4 regions of the Enterobacter sp. DVT3837 genome follow, and region 2 is predicted to be linked to each of the others. Evidence: predicted binding sites of a transcription regulator. Region 2 holds the regulator's gene; each other region holds the start of a gene.
The links. Region 2 encodes PurR, which represses purine synthesis genes. Its sites were predicted from a motif close to CANGCAAACGTTTGCNTG; they were not measured.
Positions count from the first base shown of each region.

Region 1: gcvT (glycine cleavage system aminomethyltransferase GcvT) is a predicted target of PurR. The motif match lies at 3,399-3,416, and genes of this name have one in related genera.
Region 3: tusA (sulfurtransferase TusA) is a predicted target of PurR. The motif match lies at 3,890-3,907, and genes of this name have one in related genera.
Region 4: purE (5-(carboxyamino)imidazole ribonucleotide mutase) is a predicted target of PurR. The motif match lies at 2,499-2,516, and genes of this name have one in related genera.

Region 1 covers NZ_JBWDLA010000001.1:2,294,450-2,300,062, reverse strand. The annotation lists gene gcvP (aminomethyl-transferring glycine dehydrogenase) at 1-1,708, opposite strand, end outside; gene gcvH (glycine cleavage system protein GcvH) at 1,833-2,222, opposite strand; gene gcvT (glycine cleavage system aminomethyltransferase GcvT) at 2,246-3,340, opposite strand; gene ubiI (FAD-dependent 2-octaprenylphenol hydroxylase) at 3,738-4,940, opposite strand; gene ubiH (2-octaprenyl-6-methoxyphenyl hydroxylase) at 4,953-5,613, opposite strand, start outside.
Region 2 covers NZ_JBWDLA010000002.1:1,132,086-1,137,698, reverse strand. The annotation lists gene cfa (cyclopropane fatty acyl phospholipid synthase) at 1-185, opposite strand, end outside; gene punC (purine nucleoside transporter PunC) at 483-1,682, opposite strand; gene punR (DNA-binding transcriptional activator PunR) at 1,797-2,708, shown strand; gene purR (HTH-type transcriptional repressor PurR) at 2,726-3,751, opposite strand; gene cydH (cytochrome bd-I oxidase subunit CydH) at 4,049-4,138, shown strand; gene AC0XWG_RS20350 (MFS transporter) at 4,302-5,468, shown strand; gene sodB (superoxide dismutase [Fe]) at 5,508-5,613, opposite strand, start outside.
Region 3 covers NZ_JBWDLA010000001.1:1,817,298-1,822,910, reverse strand. The annotation lists gene glgB (1,4-alpha-glucan branching enzyme) at 1-1,419, opposite strand, end outside; gene asd (aspartate-semialdehyde dehydrogenase) at 1,650-2,753, opposite strand; gene yhgN (NAAT family transporter YhgN) at 2,931-3,524, shown strand; gene tusA (sulfurtransferase TusA) at 3,588-3,830, opposite strand; gene AC0XWG_RS08860 (7-cyano-7-deazaguanine/7-aminomethyl-7-deazaguanine transporter) at 3,998-4,663, shown strand; gene AC0XWG_RS08855 (DcrB family lipoprotein) at 4,736-5,293, shown strand; partial or broken gene AC0XWG_RS08850 (MFS transporter) at 5,298-5,613, opposite strand, start outside.
Region 4 covers NZ_JBWDLA010000001.1:313,536-319,148, reverse strand. The annotation lists gene mnmH (tRNA 2-selenouridine(34) synthase MnmH) at 1-770, opposite strand, end outside; gene purK (5-(carboxyamino)imidazole ribonucleotide synthase) at 855-1,922, opposite strand; gene purE (5-(carboxyamino)imidazole ribonucleotide mutase) at 1,919-2,428, opposite strand; gene AC0XWG_RS01525 (YdgH/BhsA/McbA-like domain containing protein) at 2,600-2,809, opposite strand; gene lpxH (UDP-2,3-diacylglucosamine diphosphatase) at 2,946-3,668, opposite strand; gene ppiB (peptidylprolyl isomerase B) at 3,672-4,166, opposite strand; gene cysS (cysteine--tRNA ligase) at 4,342-5,613, shown strand, end outside.

The DNA of each region.
Region 1 (5,613 bases), on a different contig from region 2:
TTGGCTGCATACAGAGCGCGTCATACCCCGTCAGCTTCACCAGCCAGTCGGAAAGCTGATTGATCATCAGGTGATAACCTTCCGCCTGCTCAGGTGGGCAGAACGGGTGCAGTTCAGAGAACTCAGGCCAGGTGATAGGGATCATCTCAGCAGCGGCGTTCAACTTCATGGTGCAAGAACCCAGAGGGATCATCGCCTGATTCAGCGCCAGATCTTTGCGCTCCAGAGAGTGCATATAGCGCATCATCTCGGTTTCGCTGTGATAGCGATTGAAGACCGGATGCGTCAGGATCGCATCATCACGCAGCATGCTTTGCTGGATAGAACGGCTGTCGAGGGCAACCTCTTTATCGAGCGTATCAATGTCCAGGCCGTGTGCATCACCCAGCAACACGTTAAACAGGTTCAGGATATCGTCGCGGGTGGTGCTTTCATCCAGCGTAATGCCGACCGCGTTGTGAATATCGCTGCGCAGGTTGATCTCCGCGGCATCCGCACGCGCCAGTACTGCTGCTTTGTCTGCCACTTCAACACACAGCGTGTCAAAGTAATGGGCATGACGCAGCTTGAGGCCTTTCTGTTGCAGGCCGCAGGCCAGAATATCCGCCAGGCGGTGAATACGGCTGGCAATACGTTTCAGGCCAACCGGACCGTGGAAGACCGCGTACAGGCTGGCGATGTTGGCCAGCAGAACCTGCGAGGTACAAATGTTGGAGTTCGCTTTCTCGCGGCGGATATGCTGCTCACGAGTCTGCATCGCCATGCGCAGCGCAGTGTTACCGGCAGCGTCTTTTGAGACCCCGATAATACGGCCCGGCATGGAGCGTTTGAATTCATCTTTTGCAGCGAAGAACGCCGCGTGTGGGCCACCGTAGCCCATCGGCACACCGAAGCGCTGTGCAGAGCCGAAGACAATATCCGCGCCCTGTTTGCCCGGCGCAGTCAGCAATACCAGCGCCATAAAATCAGCGGCGACGCTGACCACTACCTTGCGGGATTTTAGCTCGGCAATCAGTGCGCTGTAGTCGTGAACTTCACCGGTGGTGCCTACCTGCTGCAGCAGCACGCCGAAGACGTCCTGATGATCCAGCACTTTGTCTGCATCGTCGACAATCACGTCAAAACCGAAGGTTTCCGCACGGGTGCGAACAACGTCCAGGGTTTGCGGATGAACATCGGCGGCCACGAAGAAGCGGTTCGCATTTTTCAGCTTGCTTACGCGTTTGGCCATTGCCATGGCTTCTGCCGCGGCAGTCGCTTCATCCAGCAGAGACGCGGAAGCGATATCGAGGCCAGTCAGATCCAGCGTTACCTGCTGGAAATTCAGCAGCGCTTCCAGACGACCCTGAGACACTTCTGGCTGATAAGGTGTATAAGCGGTGTACCAGCCTGGATTTTCCAGCATATTGCGCAGGATAACCGGCGGTAACTGCACGTTGGTGTAGCCCATGCCAATGTAAGACTTGTAGCGCTTGTTCAGGCCGGCAATGGCCTTCAGCTCCGCCAGTGCGGCGAACTCCGTAGTGGCTTCCCCCACCTGAGGCGGCGTGGCAAGCTGGATATCTTTTGGCACAATCTGGCCGATCAGTGCGTTTAATGAATCCGCGCCAACTGTCTTCAGCATCTCCTGCTGTTGCTGAGCATCCGGCCCAATGTGACGTTCAATGAAGGCGCCACGGTTTTCAAGCTGGCTTAAAGTCTGTGTCATGAGCGATGGTTCCTGAAACGTGCAGTGAATTTAAGTTCCCTCTCCCACAGGGAGAGGGTTAGGGTGAGGAGAAGATGAGCACCCTCACCCCTGCCCTCTCCCGAAGGGAGAGGGGGATTAACAATTACTCGTCTTCTAGCAGTGCTTCGTACGCGGTCGCATCCAGCAGTGCAGCAACTTCCGCTTCGTCGCTGGCTTTGATCTTAAAGATCCAGCCTTCGCCGTAAGGCTCGCTGTTGACCAGCTCCGGGGAGTCGCTCAGCGCGTCGTTGACGGCAACGATTTCGCCGCTCACAGGGGCGTAGATGTCAGATGCCGCTTTTACGGACTCCGCCACAGCGCAGTCATCGCCTGCGCCTACGGTCGTGCCCACTTCTGGCAAATCAACAAACACCATGTCGCCCAGCAGCTCTTGTGCGTGCTCGGTGATCCCTACGGTGTAAGTGCCGTCTGCCTCTTTGCGCAGCCATTCGTGTTCTTTGCTGTATTTCAGTTCTGCTGGCACATTGCTCATTGAATTTCTCCTGATAAAAATGATTAGGCGACCGGCTTACCGGCGCGAACAAAAATCGGTTTGGTCACGTTGACCGGCATTTCACGGTTGCGGATTTGTACTACCGCCGTTTCGCCAATGCCTGCAGGCACGCGTGCCAGTGCAATACTGTAGCCCAGCGTCGGGGAGAAGGTACCGCTGGTGATCACGCCTTCACGAGGATTGCCATCAGCATCGGTAAAACGCACCGGCAGTTCACCACGCAGTACGCCTTTCTCGGTCATCACCAGACCCACCAGTTGTTCAGTGCCCTTCTCACGCTGAACTTCCAGTGCTTCACGGCCAATAAATTCACGGTCAGCAGGTTCCCACGCGATGGTCCAGCCCATATTGGCCGCCAGCGGAGAGACACCTTCATCCATCTCCTGACCGTAGAGGTTCATACCCGCTTCCAGACGCAGCGTATCGCGCGCGCCCAGACCCGCAGGCTTCACACCGGCTTCCACCAGCGCACGCCAGAAATCTGCGGCTTTCTCATTTGGCATCGCAATTTCGTAACCCGCTTCACCGGTATAGCCAGTGGTAGCGATAAACAAATCACCTGCCTGCACGCCGAAGAACGGCTTCATGCCTTCAGTCGCTTTACGCTGCTCGTCGCTGAACAGAGATGCGGCTTTCGCCTGGGCGTTTGGGCCCTGTACGGCAATCAACGACAGATCGTCACGAACGGTGATGTCGATGGCATAAGGTTCAGCGTGTTGGGTAATCCAGGAGAGGTCTTTTTCGCGGGTAGCGGAGTTAACAACGAGGCGGAAGAAATCTTCTGTGAAGTAATAGACGATGAGGTCGTCAATCACGCCGCCGGAGGCATTTAGCATGCCGGTATAGAGCGCTTTACCCGGCGTCTTGAGTTTGGCGACGTCGTTTGCCAGCAGATAACGCAAAAACTCCCGGGTGCGGCTACCGCGCAGATCGACAATCGTCATGTGGGACACGTCGAACATACCGGCATCGGTGCGCACCGCGTGGTGCTCATCAATCTGCGAGCCGTAGTGCAGCGGCATCATCCAGCCATGGAAGTCCACCATGCGGGCGCCGCATAACACGTGTTGTTCGTACAAAGGAGTCTGTTGAGCCATCTTGTCCTCGTTGAAAAATTCACCGTGAAACCCGGTATCAGCCTCGTTTTCAGGGGCCGACGCAAACGTTCTCTTTTACCTGAACTTACCACCGAAACCGGCGATTAACCATAAGGTAAAATGGGTCATCACATTAGCTTATGACCAAAAAACGCTGAAAAGCCTACAGAGTTATTCACTGGAAAAATGCGATTAACCCCGCACAAAATTAACAATGATCTAACAGGATTTAGCACATGGTGATATTTCCTGCGGAAATATGGGCCAAATTTCCGTAACATAAAATCAGCCAGATTAGATTATCTAATGCGAAAAATGAGGTGAAATTAGAATATTTCAAACGAGGGAATTTCCCCGGCACAGAGGCCGGGAAAATAAAATGTGACGGGGTTCTAAATTAGCGTAGCCAGTCCGGTAGGTCGTTAAGACCCATCGCCTGACGAAGAAGTTGAGGTTTAACGCCGGGAAGCGTATCAGCTAGCTTGAGGCCGATGTCGCGTAGCAGTTTTTTCGCCGGATTGGCACCGGCAAACAACTCACGGAAACCCTGCATGCCCGCCAGCATCATTGCCGCGCTGTGCTTGCGGCTACGCTCATAGCGACGCAGATACAGATGCTGACCAATGTCTTTCCCTTCACGATGCAGACGACGCAGTTCTTCAACCAGCTCTGCCGCATCCATAAAGCCAAGGTTAACGCCCTGCCCGGCCAGCGGATGAATTGTGTGTGCCGCATCCCCCATCAGCGCCAGACGGTGCGCCGCAAACTGACGCGCGTAGCGTCCGGTTAACGGAAACACCAAACGCTCGCTCTCAAGCGTGCATAACCCAAGACGGTTATCAAACGCCATACACAGTGCCTGGTTGAACGCATCGGGCGTGGCCTCCTGCATCAGCTGCGCTTTTTCTGGCACCAGGGACCAGACAATCGAGCACAGATGCGGATCGCTTAACGGCAGGAAGGCCAGAATGCCGTCATTGTGGAAGATCTGACGAGCGACACCGCCGTGCGGCTCTTCAGTGCGGATTGTCGCCACCAGAGCATGATGACGATAATCCCAGAACGTCAGCGGAATATCGGCTTTATTACGCAGCCAGGAGTTCGCACCATCAGCGCCAACGACCAGACGTGCAGTCAACATGTCGCCGCTTTGCAGGGTAATAAACGCCTCGTTTTCACCCCACGCGACCTGCTGGATTTGTGCAGGTGCCATCAGGGTAACATCGTTACATGACTGCACTTTTTGCCACAGCGCATGATGGATAACGGCATTCTCGATGATGTGACCGAGATGGCTATAGCCCATACTTTCGTCATCAAAAGCGATATGACCAAAGCTGTCTTTATCCCATACTTCCATGCCGTGATAGCAACTGACACGCTGCGCCACGATATCTGACCAGACACCAAGGCGCGTCAGCAGCTTTTCGCTGGCCGCATTAATTGCCGAGACGCGGAGTTCCGGCGGCGCATCCTGTGCGACACGCTGGGGCTGCTTTTGCTCCAGCACGGCCACGCGCAGGCCGCTGCCCTGTAAACCACAGGCCAGCGCCAGTCCAACCATTCCGCCGCCAACGATGGCGACATCAACATTTTGCACGGTGATAACTCCTTAACGCGCGACCCAACCCAGGGTCCGCTGCGCCAGCACGTCACGTGCCGGAATGAATAATTCCATCGCCATCAGCCCGAGGTTACGGCCCGCAACCAGCGGTGCCCAGCGATTGGCAAAAAGATGAACCAGGCCATCAGTGACACCAATCGTCGCCTCTTTATCCGCCTGACGTCGCTTCTGGTAATGGCTTAGCACTGAGTACGCACCGCAATCTTTTTGCTCACCCCACGCTTGCGAAAGGGTTTCTGCAAGGCTCATGACATCACGTAACCCGAGGTTAAAGCCCTGACCCGCAATCGGATGCAGCGTCTGCGCGGCATTACCCACTAGCACGACACGATGCGAGATGGATTGAGACGCTGTCGTCAGCGACAACGGATATACCGTCCGCTTGCCTGCATGAGCGATCCGCCCCAGCCGCCAGCCAAAGGCTTTTTGCAACTCAGTGCAAAAACGTTCGTCGGACCAGGACTGAATCTCTTCAGACTTACTCTGGGGATGGCACCACACCAGCGAGCAGCGTCCGTTCGACATCGGCAGCATCGCCAGCGGACCATGCTGTGTAAAACGTTCAAACGCCCTGCCGCTGTGCGCTCCGGCCGTGGAGACATTCGCGATGACCGCCACCTGCCCATAAGCCTGCTGACGCCACTCGATA
Region 2 (5,613 bases):
TAGCTTTCCCCCAGGCCTAACGAACCCTCCCGCAACACGCGCTTAAAAAAGTCGGGATGTTTAACCTGGGGATCGGCTGGCGACGATCCATTGATAGTGATGCCTGCTCGACCTAACAGTTCACTGACGATCCGGGACCAGTTATCGTCCGGAACGCTGACTTCTTCTATACACGATGAACTCATAGCTTCTCCATCACCCTGTGTGATCAGAACCTTCAAACAGCGTAGACGCTTTTTTTGGTTTGTGAGAAATCTCACGGTAAATACCGCGAGGCTAATATCCGACGTAGAACAGAGGAAGGGAGATAACCCTTGCCGAAATGCCTTCCATGGTAAAACGGGAGCACTCCGGCTCCCGTTAACACTTAATATTTATCGTATTTAATCGAACCAAATTTAGTATAGGCCTCAAAATTTGGTGATTCAATAAAAAATTCTTAGCAACCTAATCACTGGAAGTTAACATAATTTCCGGCGCGATTACGCATGCGATGTTTCAACCGGCGTGCTGTTATTCAGCTCACGCTGTGCGGAAGCCTGCATACGGTAGCCCACAAAGGCCAGCACAACGGTCACCAGCATCACGGTAGTGGTGGTCAGGAGCGGTGTGGCAATCAGCGCAGAGACCACCAGGCTTGCCAGGAAGCACAGACCCAACTGCAGGGTGTTCTGCAGCGCAGCCGCGCGACCCGTCGCCTGCGGGAACGGACGTAATGCCTGCGCCACAACGATAGGGTAGATTGCCCCGTTAGCAACGGCCATCACGCAGAATGGCATTAAAATTTCTACCAGACCGGTGCCAGGGATAAAACCAACGGCCCATGTCCTGATAACGCTCAATGCATACAGCACCAGCAGCCACGGCAGCATCTGCTGACCTTCCCATTTCTGCAGCGCCGCACGACAGCCGTACCCACCCACCAGGAATGCGATGGTTTGCGGGACATAGCTCAGGCCGATCGCCGCCGGGCTGTACCCCATATCGTGCAGAATAAATGGCGAACCGGTCAGCCACGCGAAGAAACTCGCCGAGCAGGCGGCATAAATCAGGACATTACCGCGATACGCTTTGGCACTCAGCAAAGAGGTAAAGGTAATGGGCTTCGCATCCGCATGTGCCTCTTTTTTATGCGCTGGTTTGAGCGCGAATGCCGGCAGCATAAGTACCAGTGTGATGGCAAACAACGTGGCAAAGATAGCCTGCCACTCGAAATGCACCAGGATCCAGCTGCCCAGCAGCGGGGCGAGGGCAGGTGAAAGCCCTACCAGCGGCATAATGGTGGCGAAAATCCGGTTGGTGCGGTTGGCTGGGTAGTAGTCGGTAACAAGGGCCTGCCAGGTCACCGCTGCTGCACAGACGCCGACGGCCTGCACAAAGCGCAGCACCAGCAGCCAGGTTGCATCGCGTACCCATAACATACCCAGACAGCCGACGGCAAAAATGCCAAGTCCCAGCAACAGTACTGGTTTACGGCCAAAACGATCTGATAGCGGCCCCCAAAGTAGCTGCGCGAAGGCGAAACCGGCGAGGAACAAACTCAGGCTGGCGCTGATGGCCGCTGCAGGGGTTTGCAAATCTTCCTGCATGGCGGCGAAAGCCGGCAGGTACATATCAGTGGCCAAAAAGCCCAGCACGCTTAAGCCGCCGAGCCAGACTAAAAAACCTTTCCTGGGTTGCATTGTTTTATTCTCCTGAGGAGGCAGGTATACATTGGCGCTGAGTGTAGGGAGTGCAAAGCCGCTTGTGAAACGCTAATATTTGGCGTGTGCATTCAAATTTTTTGCAGGCAGAAAATGTGGTCAGATTATTCTCTTGAAGTGGTCGATGCTGTCGCGCGTAACGGCAGTTTCAGTGGAGCGGCGCAGGAGTTACACCGCGTGCCTTCAGCTATCAGCTATACAGTACGTCAGCTCGAGGAGTGGCTGGCGGTTCCGCTGTTTGAACGGCGACATCGTGATGTGGAATTAACGCCCGCCGGCGCGTGGTTTTTGAAAGAAGGACGTTCTGTCATCAAAAAAATGCAGATCACCCGCGAACAGTGTCAGCAGATCGCTAACGGCTGGCGGGGGCATATTTCCATCGCGGTGGATAATATCGTCAAACCCGAGCGTACCCGGCAAATGATTGTCGACTTCTATCGTCATTTTTCTGACGTCGAATTGCGGGTCTCGCAGGAGGTGTTTAACGGCGTCTGGGATGCGCTGGCGGACGGCAGGGCAGAGATGGCGATCGGGGCCACGCAGGCGATTCCGGTTGGGGGACGTTATGCGTTTCGCGATATGGGGATGCTGAGCTGGAAATGCGTGGTGGCAAGCGATCATCCGCTGGCGGCTCTGGAAGGCCCCTTGAGCGACGATACGCTACGCAACTGGCCATCGCTGGTGCTGGAGGATACGTCCCGTTCATTACCCAAGCGTATCACCTGGCTTCTGGATAACCAGCGGCGGGTGGTTGCACCCGACTGGGAATCGTCGGCGACGTGCCTCAGTGCTGGCTTGTGCGTTGCGATGGTGCCCGTTCATTTTGCGCGGCCGCGAATTGACACCGGAGAGTGGGTTGAGTTGACGCTAGAGAACCCGTTCCCGGATGCGGCCTGTTGCCTCACCTGGCAACAAAATGATGTCTCGCCAGCGATGGCCTGGCTGCTGGATTATCTGGGAGACAGCGAAACGCTAAACCGGGAATGGCTACGGGAGCCAGCTTAACTGGCCCCGTGAAGAGATTACCGGCGGTAGTCGCGGAACGGACCATCCGCAACGGAGCGGCGTTCAATAAGACGCGGGTGAACTTCAATGGACTGTGACTCTTCTCGTTTGTTGACGATCCTGTCCATCAGCATATTAAAGGCGGTTTCACCCAGTGAGTCTTTCGGCTGGTGAATGGTCGTTAATGCCGGCGTAAAGAAGCGCGCGTTACGCACGTTGTCATACCCGATCACAGAAATATCCTGCGGTACACGCAGACCCAGCTCATCGGCAGCACAGAGGGCACCCATTGCCATGATGTCGCCCCCGCAGAAAACGGCGGTCGGACGGTGCTGCTGGGAGACGATCTGCTGCATCGCGCGGTAGCCCGACTCCGGTTCGAAGTCGCCCTGCACGATCCAGTTTTCCGGAACGGTGATCAGCGCTTCTTCCATCGCTTTCATAAACCCAGCCAGACGACCTGCACCGGTATTGCGCTCCAGTGGACCCGGGATCACACCGATCTCGCGGTGACCGCGTTCTATCAGATAACGACCCGCCATATAACCGCCTTCAAAGGCGTTATCGATAACGGAATCGGTGAAGTCCGCGCGGGCTTCACCCCAGTCCATCACCACCATTGGGATATGGCGATACTCTTCCAGCATGGACAGCACAGTTTCCGGATACTCGGAACACATCACCAGCAGGCCATCAACGCGCTTTTGCGCCATCATCGACAGGTAGGCGCGCTGTTTTTCAATGCTGTTCCACGCGTTGCCCAGAATCAGGGTATAGCCTTTTTGAAAACAGTTTTTCTCAACCGCTTCAATGATCTCGGCAAAATAGGCCGCTTCACTGCTGGTCGCCAGCAAACCAATAGACTTGGTGTGATTAACCTTGAGGCTACGCGCAACCGCACTTGGCGAATAGTGCAGTTCTTTGATCGCTGCCCAGACGGCGTTGCGCGTCTCTTCCGCCACAAAGCGGGTTTTGTTAATTACATGTGATACGGTTGTAGTGGAAACGTTTGCGCGTTTTGCTACATCTTTAATTGTTGCCATTAAATGTCACTCCAGACCATATCCTAAACTCCTGAAAAAATTGAAGGTAAACGTTTGCCTTCTCTCACCCTTATCGCGCAATTTTGAATTGCGACACGCCGGGAAAACGACACAGGACGTCAGGAGGGGGTCAATGGCCGGTACGCTAATAAATTTAGCGTGGAATTTTGTCCTATCTTGATGAAAAGGGGAAGAGGTAAAGTGGTTATCCGTTTAAATCCAGGAAGATTTTTGACGTAAATTGTGCAAAAATGAGCAAGCTCACTTTTCGTGGGGGGATTAAAAGGAGAAAAATTGATGAGTTCCGATCTGAAGTTTTCGCTGTTCACCACCGTTATTGTGCTGGCTTTGATTGTCGCAGCGGGTCTGACGGCCGCACTGCACTGATTTACGCGGAGGGAGAGCCTTCTCCCTCCCGATTCCCCTGATTGTTACTTCTCTGGCAAAAATCTTTTGCCATTTTGTTAACTTCTCATTTTTTGTGATTGATGTCATGCTTTCCGCTTCTTTGTTCTGTGTCACCTCATGACACGGCATCCGGAGTTGACGTATGAAAATCAATTTTCCCCTGCTGGCCCTGGCGATTGGCGCTTTTGGGATTGGCACCACTGAATTCTCCCCGATGGGTTTACTGCCTGTTATTGCCAGAGGCGTGGATGTCTCGATCCCTGCCGCAGGGATGTTAATCAGCGCCTACGCTATCGGCGTGATGGTCGGGGCGCCGCTGATGACGCTTCTGCTTTCGCATCGCGCGCGCCGCAATGCGCTGATTTTCCTGATGGCGATTTTCACCCTGGGCAACGTGCTTTCCGCCATTTCGCCGGACTACACCACATTGATGCTGTCCCGCATTCTGACCAGCCTTAACCACGGCGCGTTCTTTGGGCTGGGGTCGGTCGTAGCCGCAAGCGTGGTGCCAAAACACAAGCAGGCGAGTGCCGTGGCAACCATGTTTATGGGACTAACGATTGCCAACATCGGCGGGGTGCCTGCGGCAACCTGGCTGGGTGAAGCGATCGGCTGGCGTATGTCTTTCCTGGCGACGGCCGGTCTCGGTGTGATCGCGATGGTGGCACTGTTCTTCTCCCTGCCGAAAGGCAGCGCGGGGGAACGTCCTGACGTGCGCAAAGAGTTGTCTGTGCTGGTACGCCCGCAGGTGCTCTCGGCATTGCTGACGACCGTGTTGGGGGCAGGGGCGATGTTTACCCTCTATACCTACATTTCTCCCGTGCTTCACGACATCACTCACGCGACACCGATCTTTATCACTGCGATGCTGGTGTTGATTGGCGTGGGCTTCTCGATTGGTAACTATCTGGGTGGGAAATTTGCCGACCGTTCCGTGAGCGGGACGTTGAAGGGCTTCTTAACCCTGCTGATTGTCATCATGATTGCTATTCCGTGGCTGGCACGTAATGAGTTCGGAGCAGCCATTGCGATGGTCGTCTGGGGAGCTGCCACCTTTGCTGTGGTTCCACCGCTGCAAATGCGCGTGATGCGTGTCGCCCATGAGGCGCCGGGTCTTTCGTCTTCAGTGAATATTGGCGCGTTCAATCTCGGTAATGCGCTCGGTGCAGCCGCCGGTGGCGCGGTTATTTCCGGGGGGCTGGGATACAGTTTTGTACCGGTGATGGGGGCGATTATTGCCGCGCTTGGTCTGCTGTTGGTGATGATGTCCGGTCGTAAGCAGCCAGAAACAGTCTGCGCTGCTGAATAAGCAAAAAAACGCAGAAGGGCGAACCCTTCTGCGTGTCTCTTATGCGGCGAAGTTCTTCGCCACAAACTCCCAGTTAACCAGTGCCCAGAAGTGCTCCAGGTAGTTCGGGCGCGCGTTACGGTAATCAATGTAGTAAGCGTGTTCC
Region 3 (5,613 bases), on a different contig from region 2:
ACCTAATGACGGCGGACGGGAGACGCCCGCAAAGTCGGTCGACTCTTCTGCCATTGTTACCGCGCCGTCCACCTGCTCACCGATAATGCGGTTGGTGCTGCGCAGGAACTCAATCGCTTCCAGGTTTTCACGGCCGCCAAACTCGTTCGGGATCCACTCCCCCTCTTTGCGGCTGTAGTCGCGATAGATCATGGATGCCACGGCATCAACACGCAGAGCATCAATGCCAAAGCGCTCAATCCAGTACAGGGCATTTCCAACCAGGTAGTTCGCGACTTCGCGGCGACCGTAGTTGTAGATCAGCGTATTCCAGTCCTGGTGATAACCTTCTCGCGGGTCGCTGTGCTCGTACAGATTCGTACCATCAAACTCTGACAAGCCAAAGTCATCCGACGGGAAATGGCCTGGTACCCAGTCGAGGATCACATTCAGCCCGGCGGCATGCGCGGCATGGATGAAATAGCGGAAGTCATCGCGCGTGCCGAAGCGGCGCGTAGGCGCATAAAGCCCGGTTGGCTGATAACCCCAGCTACCGTCGAACGGGTGTTCGTTGACCGGCAGCAGCTCAAGGTGAGTAAAGCCCATCCATTTGGCATACGGCACCAGCTGGTCGGCAAGCTCCCGGTAGCTGAGCCAGAAGTTGTTATCGGTGTGGCGGCGCCATGAGCCAAGATGCACTTCATAGACGGAGATAGGTGCATCGAAGCGGTTGGCCTGTTTGCGCTCTTCCGTCTGAGTGATCTTCTCTGGCAGGCCACAAATCAGCGATGCCGTATCCGGGCGCATCTGCGCTTCAAAGGCGTACGGGTCGGCTTTAATGCGCAGCTTGCCGTGGGCATCGATCATCTCGAATTTGTAGAGCTGTCCGTTGTGCGCCCCGGGGATAAACAGTTCCCAGATCCCCGTTTCCCGGCGCAGGCGCATCGGGTGGCGACGACCGTCCCAGTAGTTGAATTGTCCGACAACGGAGACGCGTTGGGCGTTGGGTGCCCACACGGCAAACCGCGTGCCGGTGATACCATCCATCGTGTCTGCATGGGCACCCAGCGTTTCATAAGGCCGCAAATGGGTTCCTTCAGACAGCAGCCATGCGTCCATCTCCTGCAAAAGAGGACCAAAGCTGTAGGGATCATCAATCAGATTTTGCTGGCCGTGCCAGATGACGGCGAGCTGATAACGGAAAGGGTTTTTACGACGGGGCATCACGCCAGAGAAGAAACCGCGCGAGTCGAGGCATTCCAGATTGCCCACTTTGCGGCCGGTTTTGGGTTCGATAACCCACACTTCTGTCGCATCCGGTAACAACGCCCGGACTTCCAGCCCGGCCTCTGTACGGTGCATCCCCAGCACGGAAAAGGGGTCGGCAAAATGACCCGCAATAAGCGCATTAATCACGTCTCTATCCACACGATCGGACATGGTATTCATCCTGTTTTTTATGTCGTCTTTTTTTAGCGCCTGGGACGACTTTAATGTGACCTGAACGAGCATCCTCACAGCCCGTCCTAACCTCAGGTAAGAAATGACTCTTCCTTAAAGCATAGCCAACGCTCTAAATGACTCCTGATAAAAAATAAGACATACGCGTTTTACTCCATGTAGTACGCAAAAAAAGGGGGTGAAAATCACCCCCGGTCGTTAACAAATTATTACGCCAGCTGGCGCAGCATGCGGCGCAGCGGCTCGGCGGCACCCCATAAGAGCTGGTCGCCAACGGTGAACGCGGAGAGGTACTCCGGCCCCATGTTCAGCTTACGCAGACGGCCAACAGGCGTGGTCAGCGTGCCGGTCACGGCTGCAGGGGTCAGTTCACGCATGGTGATATCGCGATCGTTTGGTACCACTTTCGCCCACGGGTTGTGTGCAGCCAGCAGTTCTTCCACGGTTGGAATAGACACATCTTTTTTCAGTTTAATGGTGAAGGCCTGGCTGTGGCAGCGCAGCGCGCCAATGCGCACGCACAGACCGTCTACCGGAATGGTATTCGCGGTATTGAGGATTTTGTTGGTCTCGGCCTGGCCCTTCCACTCTTCGCGGGTCTGGCCGTTATCCAGCTGTTTGTCGATCCACGGGATCAGGCCACCGGCCAGCGGTACGCCGAAGTTATCCACCGGCAGCTCGCCGCTGCGGGTCAGCTGGGTGACTTTACGCTCGATATCCAGAATCGCGGACGCCGGGTCTGCCAGCTCGGTCGCGACGCTCTGGTGCAGTTGGCCCATCTGGGTCAGCAGCTCGCGCATATGACGCGCACCGCCGCCGGAAGCTGCCTGGTACGTCGCCACGGAGACCCACTCCACCAGATCTTGCGCGAACAGGCCGCCCAGAGACATCAGCATCAGGCTGACGGTGCAGTTACCGCCAACAAAGGTTTTCACGCCGTTGTTCAGGCCGTCGGTGATCACGCCCTGGTTAACCGGGTCAAGAATGATGATGGCATCGTCTTTCATGCGCAGCGAAGAGGCCGCGTCAATCCAGTAGCCCTGCCAGCCGCTTTCACGCAGCTTTGGATAGATTTCGTTGGTATAATCGCCGCCCTGGCACGTGACAATAATGTCGAGTGCCTTCAGCGCTTCCAGATCGTAAGCATCCTGCAACGTGCCTGTGGTACCACCAAAGGACGGAGCAGCCTGGCCGAGCTGGGAAGTGGAGAAGAAGACCGGGCGGATAGCGTCGAAATCGCGCTCTTCAACCATGCGTTGCATGAGTACAGAGCCGACCATACCGCGCCAGCCGATAAAACCAACGTTTTTCATAGCATTTTTTTCCTGCAGAGGGTGTGTGCTGTTTGTGCAAGCCAGTATTGAACTGGGATATGCTTCACATTACAAAATGCTGCCAAAGTCGCAAGCGAAATTAATCGATGATTGCCCGGCAATCAGAAAAAGAGCTAATCATCATAATAACCATAGAGAGTTTCAGGGATAATTTACATGAGTGAAATCATTTCCGCGGCGGTTTTATTGATCCTGATAATGGATCCACTCGGAAACCTGCCGATCTTCATGTCGGTGCTGAAGCACACCGAACCAAAGCGCCGTCGGGCGATCATGATCCGCGAGCTGCTTATCGCGCTGCTGGTGATGTTTATCTTCCTGTTTGCGGGCGAAAAAATCCTCGCCTTCCTGAACCTGCGTGCCGAAACCGTGTCGATTTCCGGCGGGATTATCCTGTTCCTGATTGCCATAAAGATGATTTTCCCGAGCGCGGAAGGCAGCAGCAGCGGCCTGCCTGCGGGTGAAGAGCCATTTATTGTGCCGCTGGCGATTCCTCTCGTCGCCGGGCCGACCATTCTGGCGACGCTGATGCTGCTGTCACATCAGTATCCGAACCAGATGAGCCATCTGGTGATTGCCCTGCTGATCGCCTGGGGTGGAACATTTATCATCCTGCTGCAGTCGTCCCTGTTCCTGCGCCTTCTGGGTGAGAAAGGGGTGAACGCGCTGGAACGCCTGATGGGGCTGATTCTGGTGATGATGGCGACGCAGATGTTCCTGGACGGGATACGGACGTGGATGAAGGGGTGACGTTCTCCCTCTCCCGAAAGGAGAGGGTCGGAGTGAGGGCATCAGGCCGCAGGGGCTGCCCATCTATCCTTTACGAATCAAATACCGGTACGGCAGCGCTTCAGTCTGCTGAGCCACCAGCTCATGCTCCATAAAGGTACAAAATCCGGGGATATCGCGGGTGGTCGCCGGGTCGTCGGCGATGATCAGCAGCGTTTCGCCGGATTGCATGTTACGCACGGTTTTGCGCACCATCATTACCGGCTCCGGGCAGCGAAGGCCCTGGGCATCAAGAGTGTGGTCCGGGCTGGAAAACAGGTCGGTCATGATTTTCTCGGTCAGGTAAAAACGGCTGTAGTTTACGCCCCGTAGCGATCAATGCAAACCAGGTTAACGATTGCGTAAAAACTAACCATTGCAATGTCTGCCCAAAGCAGTATCATGCTGCGGTTTTTATTGGGTTCCCTCACCCCAACGTATAAAAAGGTCACAATATGACGCAGTTTTCTGAATCTCAGCGCGTAAAAGCGTTGTTCTGGCTTTCGCTTTTTCATCTGCTGGTGATCACCTCCAGCAACTATCTGGTACAGCTTCCCATCTCCATTTTTGGTTTTCATACCACCTGGGGGGCGTTCAGTTTTCCGTTTATTTTCCTCGCCACCGATTTGACCGTGCGAATTTTTGGCGCACCGCTGGCTCGCCGCATTATTTTTGCGGTCATGCTCCCGGCGCTGTTCGTGTCTTACGTGATTTCGTCCCTGTTCTATATGGGCAGTTGGCAGGGTTTTGAGGCGCTAACCCACTTCAACCTGTTTGTCGCCCGAATCGCCACCGCAAGCTTTATGGCTTATGCGCTGGGGCAGATCCTCGACGTGCATGTGTTTAACCGCCTGCGTCAGAATCACCGCTGGTGGATGGCCCCGACCGCCTCGACGCTGTTCGGTAACGTGAGCGATACGTTGGCCTTCTTCTTCATCGCCTTCTGGCACAGCCCGGATGCGTTCATGGCCGAGCACTGGATGGAGATCGCCCTGGTGGACTACTGCTTCAAGGTGCTCATCAGTATTGTCTTCTTCCTGCCAATGTACGGTGTGCTGCTGAATATGCTGCTGAAAAGGCTGGCAGATAAATCTGAAATCACGGCATTGCAGGCTGGTTAAGGGTTCGCTTTATCAGTTGTGATAAGATGAGCGAATGAGCCGTTATGGCCGTTTATCGAAAGGAAGAAGTCAATGCGCAATCTGGTTAAATATGTCGGGATTGGCCTGCTGGTTGTGGGTCTTGCAGCCTGTGATAACAGCGACACGAAAACGCCTGCTCAGGGTGCATCTGCAGAGAGCAATGCGACCGGTCAGCCGGTGAATCTGCTGGATGGCAAACTCAGTTTCTCTCTGCCAGCCGATATGACTGACCAGAGCGGTAAGCTGGGCACTCAGGCGAACAATATGCACGTTTATTCCGACGCAACCGGGCAGAAAGCCGTCATTGTGATTGTGGGTGACGACACCAGCGAAGATCTGAGCGTACTGTCAAAACGTCTGGAAGATCAGCAGCGCAGCCGCGACCCGCAGCTGCAGGTGGTGACCAATAAGTCCATCGAACTGAAAGGCCACACGCTGCAACAGCTGGATAGCATCATCTCCGCAAAAGGCCAGACCGCGTACTCGTCTGTGGTGCTGGGTAAGGTCGATAACAAACTGCTGACTATGCAGATCACCCTGCCAGCGGACGATCAGCAGAAAGCGCAGACTGCGGCTGAAAACATCATTAACACCCTCGTGATCCAGTAATCCTTCACGAGGATGACGTGGCCTCCGGTGCCTGCACCGGGGGCCATTTTTTTAGCCGCCATGTCAGCATCAAGGCGATAACCACCAGACCCGCCGCAGCAAGATAAATAACCGGGACTCCTGCCCAGGTCATCACCAGCCCTGCCAGCGGGCCGGTAATGCCCAAAGACATATCCATAAATACCGTGTAGGTTGCCAGCGCCGCCCCCTGATTCTGCTGCGGCACGGCTTTTACCGCCACCACCCCCAGCGCCGGGAAGACCAGTGAAAAACCTGCTCCCGCAAGGAAGACGCCCACTTTTGCGACCCATGGCACCATC
Region 4 (5,613 bases), on a different contig from region 2:
TCTGCCCACATATGGTCGAAATACTCTTCTCGCAGGCGCTCAAGACGGATATCAAACGGGTCGTCGACGACAACGATAGGGGCTTCAACCATACGGTCGCGCAGGCACTCTGGCAGGTGGTTGGAACCAATCATCCGACCTTCATCTTCCAGCACCCAGCGTGCAGCGTCTTTTTTTAATAGCTCAACCGCAAGGTGATTTTCAAAGCTGGCCTGGGAAAGCTGCGGCGTGAGCGTGCGGCCAAACGATGAACCGCGATGGCGCGCCAGCCCTTCCAGATCAATGCCCTGGACATGTTGCTTAACCAGCAGGGTTTTACCGCTGCCGGTACAGCCACCGATAAGTACCATCGGTTTTTGTGACTGCTCGGTTGTGACCTGAATCGCCGTCTGACGCAGGGCTTTATAGCCGCCGCGGATCAGCGGGTAGTCGACACCCGCCTCTTTCAGCCATGCCTGTGAGATGTGCGAACGCTGGCCGCCGCGTGCGCAGCAGAGATAGCCCTCAGGATGGGCAAGGCTGGCCTCCCGCCAGGCGTTGATCCGTGCCTCACGCGTGGCGCCGTTCACCAGACTATGGCCGAGCGCCAGCGCGGCCTCGGGGCCCTGCCGCTTATAGCAGGTGCCGACGGCGGCGCGCTCGTCGTCGTTCATTAAGGGCAGGTTGAGCGCGGCGGGCATCGCGCCCTGTGCAAATTCGATCGGCGCGCGAACGTCGATTAAAGGGGTATCGGACGCGAGGATCGCGCGATAGTCCGTTCCATCGTTCATGGTTATTCCAGAAGAAAACTCAGCAGCAATGGGCGGGGATTGTACGCCGGGGAAGGGGAAGGTCAACTCCCCGGCGCAGGTGTGTTACTTGATCTTAGACTGTGCCCAGACAATTCCGCTCGCGTATTCCGGCGGCAGAAGAGGGATGATGGCTTCGAGGGTGGCGCTCAGACGGCCCGTGTCGCTGTCGTTCAGGTTCAGGTGACCGACCTTACGACCCGGGCGAACCTCTTTGTCATACCAGTGCAGGTGTACCAGCGGCAGCTTAAGCCAGTCGTAGTTCAGATCGGTGCCGATCAGGTTGATCATCACTGACGGGCTATTCACCACCGGCTGCGGCAGAGGCAGCTCAGTGATGGCGCGCAGGTGCAGTTCGAACTGGCTGATGGACGCGCCATTTTGCGTCCAGTGGCCGCTGTTGTGAACGCGCGGCGCAAGCTCGTTGATCAGCAGACCTGACGGGGTGATAAAGCACTCCATCGCCATTACGCCGACGTAGCCCAGTTCGTGCATGATGGCAGACAGCATGTCTTCCGCCTGTGCCTGTTGTTCCGCACTGGCCTGCGGAAACGCCACGCTGGTGCGCAGAATGCCGTCCTGATGCAGGTTATGCGTCAGCGGATAAAAGACGGTATGCCCGTCGTGCCCGCGCGCGCCAACCAGCGACACTTCGCCGCTAAAGTTGATGCCCTGCTCAACGATACACTCGCCGTAGCAATCATCCGGCAGTTCTGCCGTTTCATTTGCACGCAGGCGCCACTGACCGCGGCCATCGTAACCGCCCACGCGGCGCTTCACGATGGCCAGTTCGCCCAGCATCGCGAAAACATCATTCCACTCGCTTTTATCCGACAGGAGCTGCCACGGTGCAGTCGGCAGACCGAGCTTGTCGAACAGCTGTTTTTGCGTCAGACGGTCGGCAATAATCGGGAAAACATCGCGGTTAACAAAGGCGTTATGACGCGCCAGCTCGCGAGTCAGCGCCGTTTCCGGCCAGCGTTCGATCTCGGCGGTGATCACGCTCTGGTGGAACGGTACCGCTTCAGGTTCATCATCCAGCCCGACGGACCAGACGGAAATACCCAGCGGTTCACCCGCCTGGCGCAGCATACGGCCCAACTGACCGTTACCGAGGACGCAAACCTGCTTCATGCCGCACCCCGTGGGTCCGGATTGTCCAGCACCTCGTCGGTCTGTGCTTTACGCCAGTCAGCCAGACGCTGATGTAAGTCTTTATCATGCGTCGCCAGGATCTGTGCAGCCAGCAGGGCAGCATTTGCAGCACCCGCTTTACCAATCGCCAGCGTGCCGACCGGAATACCCCGCGGCATCTGCACGATGGAATAGAGGCTATCGACACCGCTCAACGCAGCGCTTTGTACCGGTACGCCCAGAACGGGGACCAGCGTTTTAGCGGCAATCATGCCTGGCAGATGTGCTGCGCCGCCCGCACCGGCAATGATCACCTCATAACCGTTCTCTTCAGCGCCTTCGGCGAAGCTGAACAGTTTGTCCGGTGTACGGTGTGCGGAAACCACTTCAACGTGGTGCGGAACATTCAGGATTTCAAAGATTTCGGCGGCGAACTGCATGGTAGCCCAGTCGCTTTTGGACCCCATCACGATGGCGACACGCGCCGGATTATTGCGGGAAGACATGCGTCTTAAAACTCCTGTGGTGCGAAACACACTGCTTTCGAGGGCACAGAGAATAGCATGTAATACGGGGAAGGAAAACGGTTGCGCGGTTAAAACTTGAGCCGTTGTGACCGCCAGGACATAACAAAACAGACCGCTATCTGGCGGTCTGTTTTCATCAATCAGGTGTCTTTATTTGGTCAGTTCTGCGGTCATGTATACGCGGTTGTTAACCTGTGCGCTGGTGATTTTGTAAGACGCACCTTGTTCAGCAGCCTGAGCGGCGATTTTCGCTTCTGCGCGGTCGAGGGTAGAAGCACTCGCGCTGACGCTCTGAGCGAAAGAACCAAAAGAGATCATAGAAAGAGCGGCAACTGCAACGAAAGTTTTGATGGATTTCATGGTCGTATTCCTGAAGTAATTTATCTGGGATAGGGCGTGTTGCCCTGATGTGATAAATATTAGGCTAACCATGGGCTGATTAAAATCGGAACAATTTGCCAATGTTTTTCAAAAAAATAGAATGATATTTGAGGAGTTAAAACGGAAAAGCGATCAGCTCTACACTCTCTGGTGTGACTTTGACCATGGACCCTTCACTGTGCCAGGCACCCAGTACGACGCGGTGGGCCGGTTCGCCGTTGGCGATAAGGGAATGTACATCGGGGCGATGAGTATGACCGTGGATCAGCCACTGGACGCGATGCTTTTCCATCACGTTGACCACTGTCTGCGGGTTGACGTCCATGATGGTCATGGATTTGCTGCTGTTGGCGGCTTTACTGCCCGCGCGCATTCTGGCTGCGATACGGTTGCGGATAAACAGCGGCAGGGCCAGGAACACTTTTTGGATCCACGGGGTGTGGACTTTGGCGCGAAACGCCAGGTAGCCGGTATCGTCGGTGCAGAGCGTGTCGCCGTGCATGATCAGGACCCTGCGGCCATAGAGGTCGAGCACCTGCTCTTCCGGCAGCAGCTTCATGCCGCTTTCGCGGGCGTAGCGCTTGCCGAGCAGGAAATCACGGTTGCCATGGATGAAGTAGCAGGGAACGCCGGAATCCACCAGCGCTTTAATGGCAGCAGCCATTTCCCGGTGCAGCGGGTTAGGGTCGTCGTCGCCAATCCAGGCTTCGAACAGGTCGCCCAGAATGTACAGCGCGTCGGCGCTTTTTGCTTCACCGCGTAAAAAACGCAGAAAACCGGCGGTGATCGCCGGTTCTTCTGTTTGCAGATGCAAATCCGCAATAAAGAGTGTCGCCACCAATTACTCGCTGATGGTCACGCTGGTAATCACTACGTCTTCTTTAGGAACGTCCTGGTGCATGCCGCTGCGGCCAGTAGAGACGGCTTTGATCTTATCAACCACGTCCATACCTTCAACCACTTCTGCGAATACGCAGTAGCCCCAACCCTGCAGGCTTTCGCCAGAGAAGTTCAGGAAGTCGTTGTCGGCCACGTTGATGAAGAACTGGGCAGTAGCAGAGTGAGGCGCCTGAGTACGGGCCATCGCCAGCGTGCCACGGGTGTTTTTCAGACCGTTGTTCGCTTCGTTTTTGATCGCTTCTTTGGTCTCTTTCTGGTGCATGCCAGGTTCAAAACCGCCGCCCTGGATCATAAAGCCGTTGATCACGCGGTGGAAAATGGTGTTGTTGTAGAAACCTTCGCGGCAGTAGTCCAGGAAGTTTTTAACTGTTTCAGGCGCTTTGTCATCAAAGGTTTTGATTACGATATCGCCATGATTAGTGTGGAAAGTAACCATTTTTGCATCCTGTTCCGTTATTGTGGTGCGTCAACCCGTGTTCGGGTCACATATAGGGGCTTGTTATAGCATAACCACAGGACGCGATCACCTTGCATTGTGTGCTGATCCTATTCCGAATTATGGGTATTATAGGGAACAAACAACCCACACACGTGTTTACATGGAATCTTCGATGTTAAAAATCTTTAATACAATGACGCGCCAAAAAGAGGAATTTAAACCTATCCATGCCGGGGAAGTCGGCATGTACGTGTGTGGTATTACGGTTTACGATCTCTGTCATATTGGCCATGGCCGTACCTTTGTCGCCTTCGATGTTGTTTCGCGCTACCTGCGTTTTCTGGGGTACAACCTGAAGTACGTGCGCAACATCACCGACATTGACGACAAAATCATTAAACGCGCTAATGAAAATGGCGAGAGCTTTGTGGCGCTGGTGGATCGCATGATCGTTGAAATGCACAAAGACTTTGATGCATTAAATATTCAGCGCCCGGACAGTGAGCCACGTGCTACCCACCATATTCACGAAATTATTGAAATCACCGAAAAGCTGATCGCACGCGGTCATGCCTACGTTGCGGATAACGGCGACGTGATGTTCTCCGTGCCGACGGACCCAACCTACGGTGCGCTTTCCCGTCAGGATCTGGATCAGCTTCAGGCCGGTGCCCGCGTTGACGTCGTTGACGTGAAGCGCAACCCGATGGACTTCGTGCTGTGGAAGATGTCCAAAGAGGGTGAACCGAGCTGGCCATCTCCGTGGGGCGAAGGGCGTCCTGGCTGGCACATTGAATGTTCGGCGATGAACTGCAAGCAGCTGGGCAACCATTTCGATATTCACGGCGGCGGCTCGGATCTGATGTTCCCGCACCATGAAAACGAAATTGCACAATCTACCTGTGCACATGGCGGCGAGTACGTTAATTACTGGATGCACTCCGGGATGGTGATGGTTGACCGCGAGAAGATGTCTAAATCGCTGGGTAACTTCTTCACCGTGCGTGACGTGCTGAAGTATTACGACGCGGAAACCGTGCGTTACTTCCTGATGTCCGGCCACTATCGCAGCCAGCTGAACTACAGCGAAGAGAACCTGAAGCAGGCGCGCTCGGCGCTGGAGCGTTTGTACACCGCGCTGCGCGGTACCGACAAGTCTGTTCCTGCTGCGGGCGGCGAAGCGTTCGAAGCGCGCTTCATTGAGGTGATGAACGACGACTTCAATACGCCAGAAGCGTACTCCGTGCTGTTCGACATGGCGCGCGAAGTGAACCGCCTGAAGTCAGAGGATATGGCGGCAGCGAATGCGCTGGCGTCCCATCTGCGTAAGCTCTCTTCCGTTCTCGGCCTGCTGGAGCAGGAGCCGGACGTGTTCCTGCAAAGCGGTGCGCAGGCGGACGACGGTGAAGTGGCGGAAATTGAAGCGTTGATCAACGCGCGTCTG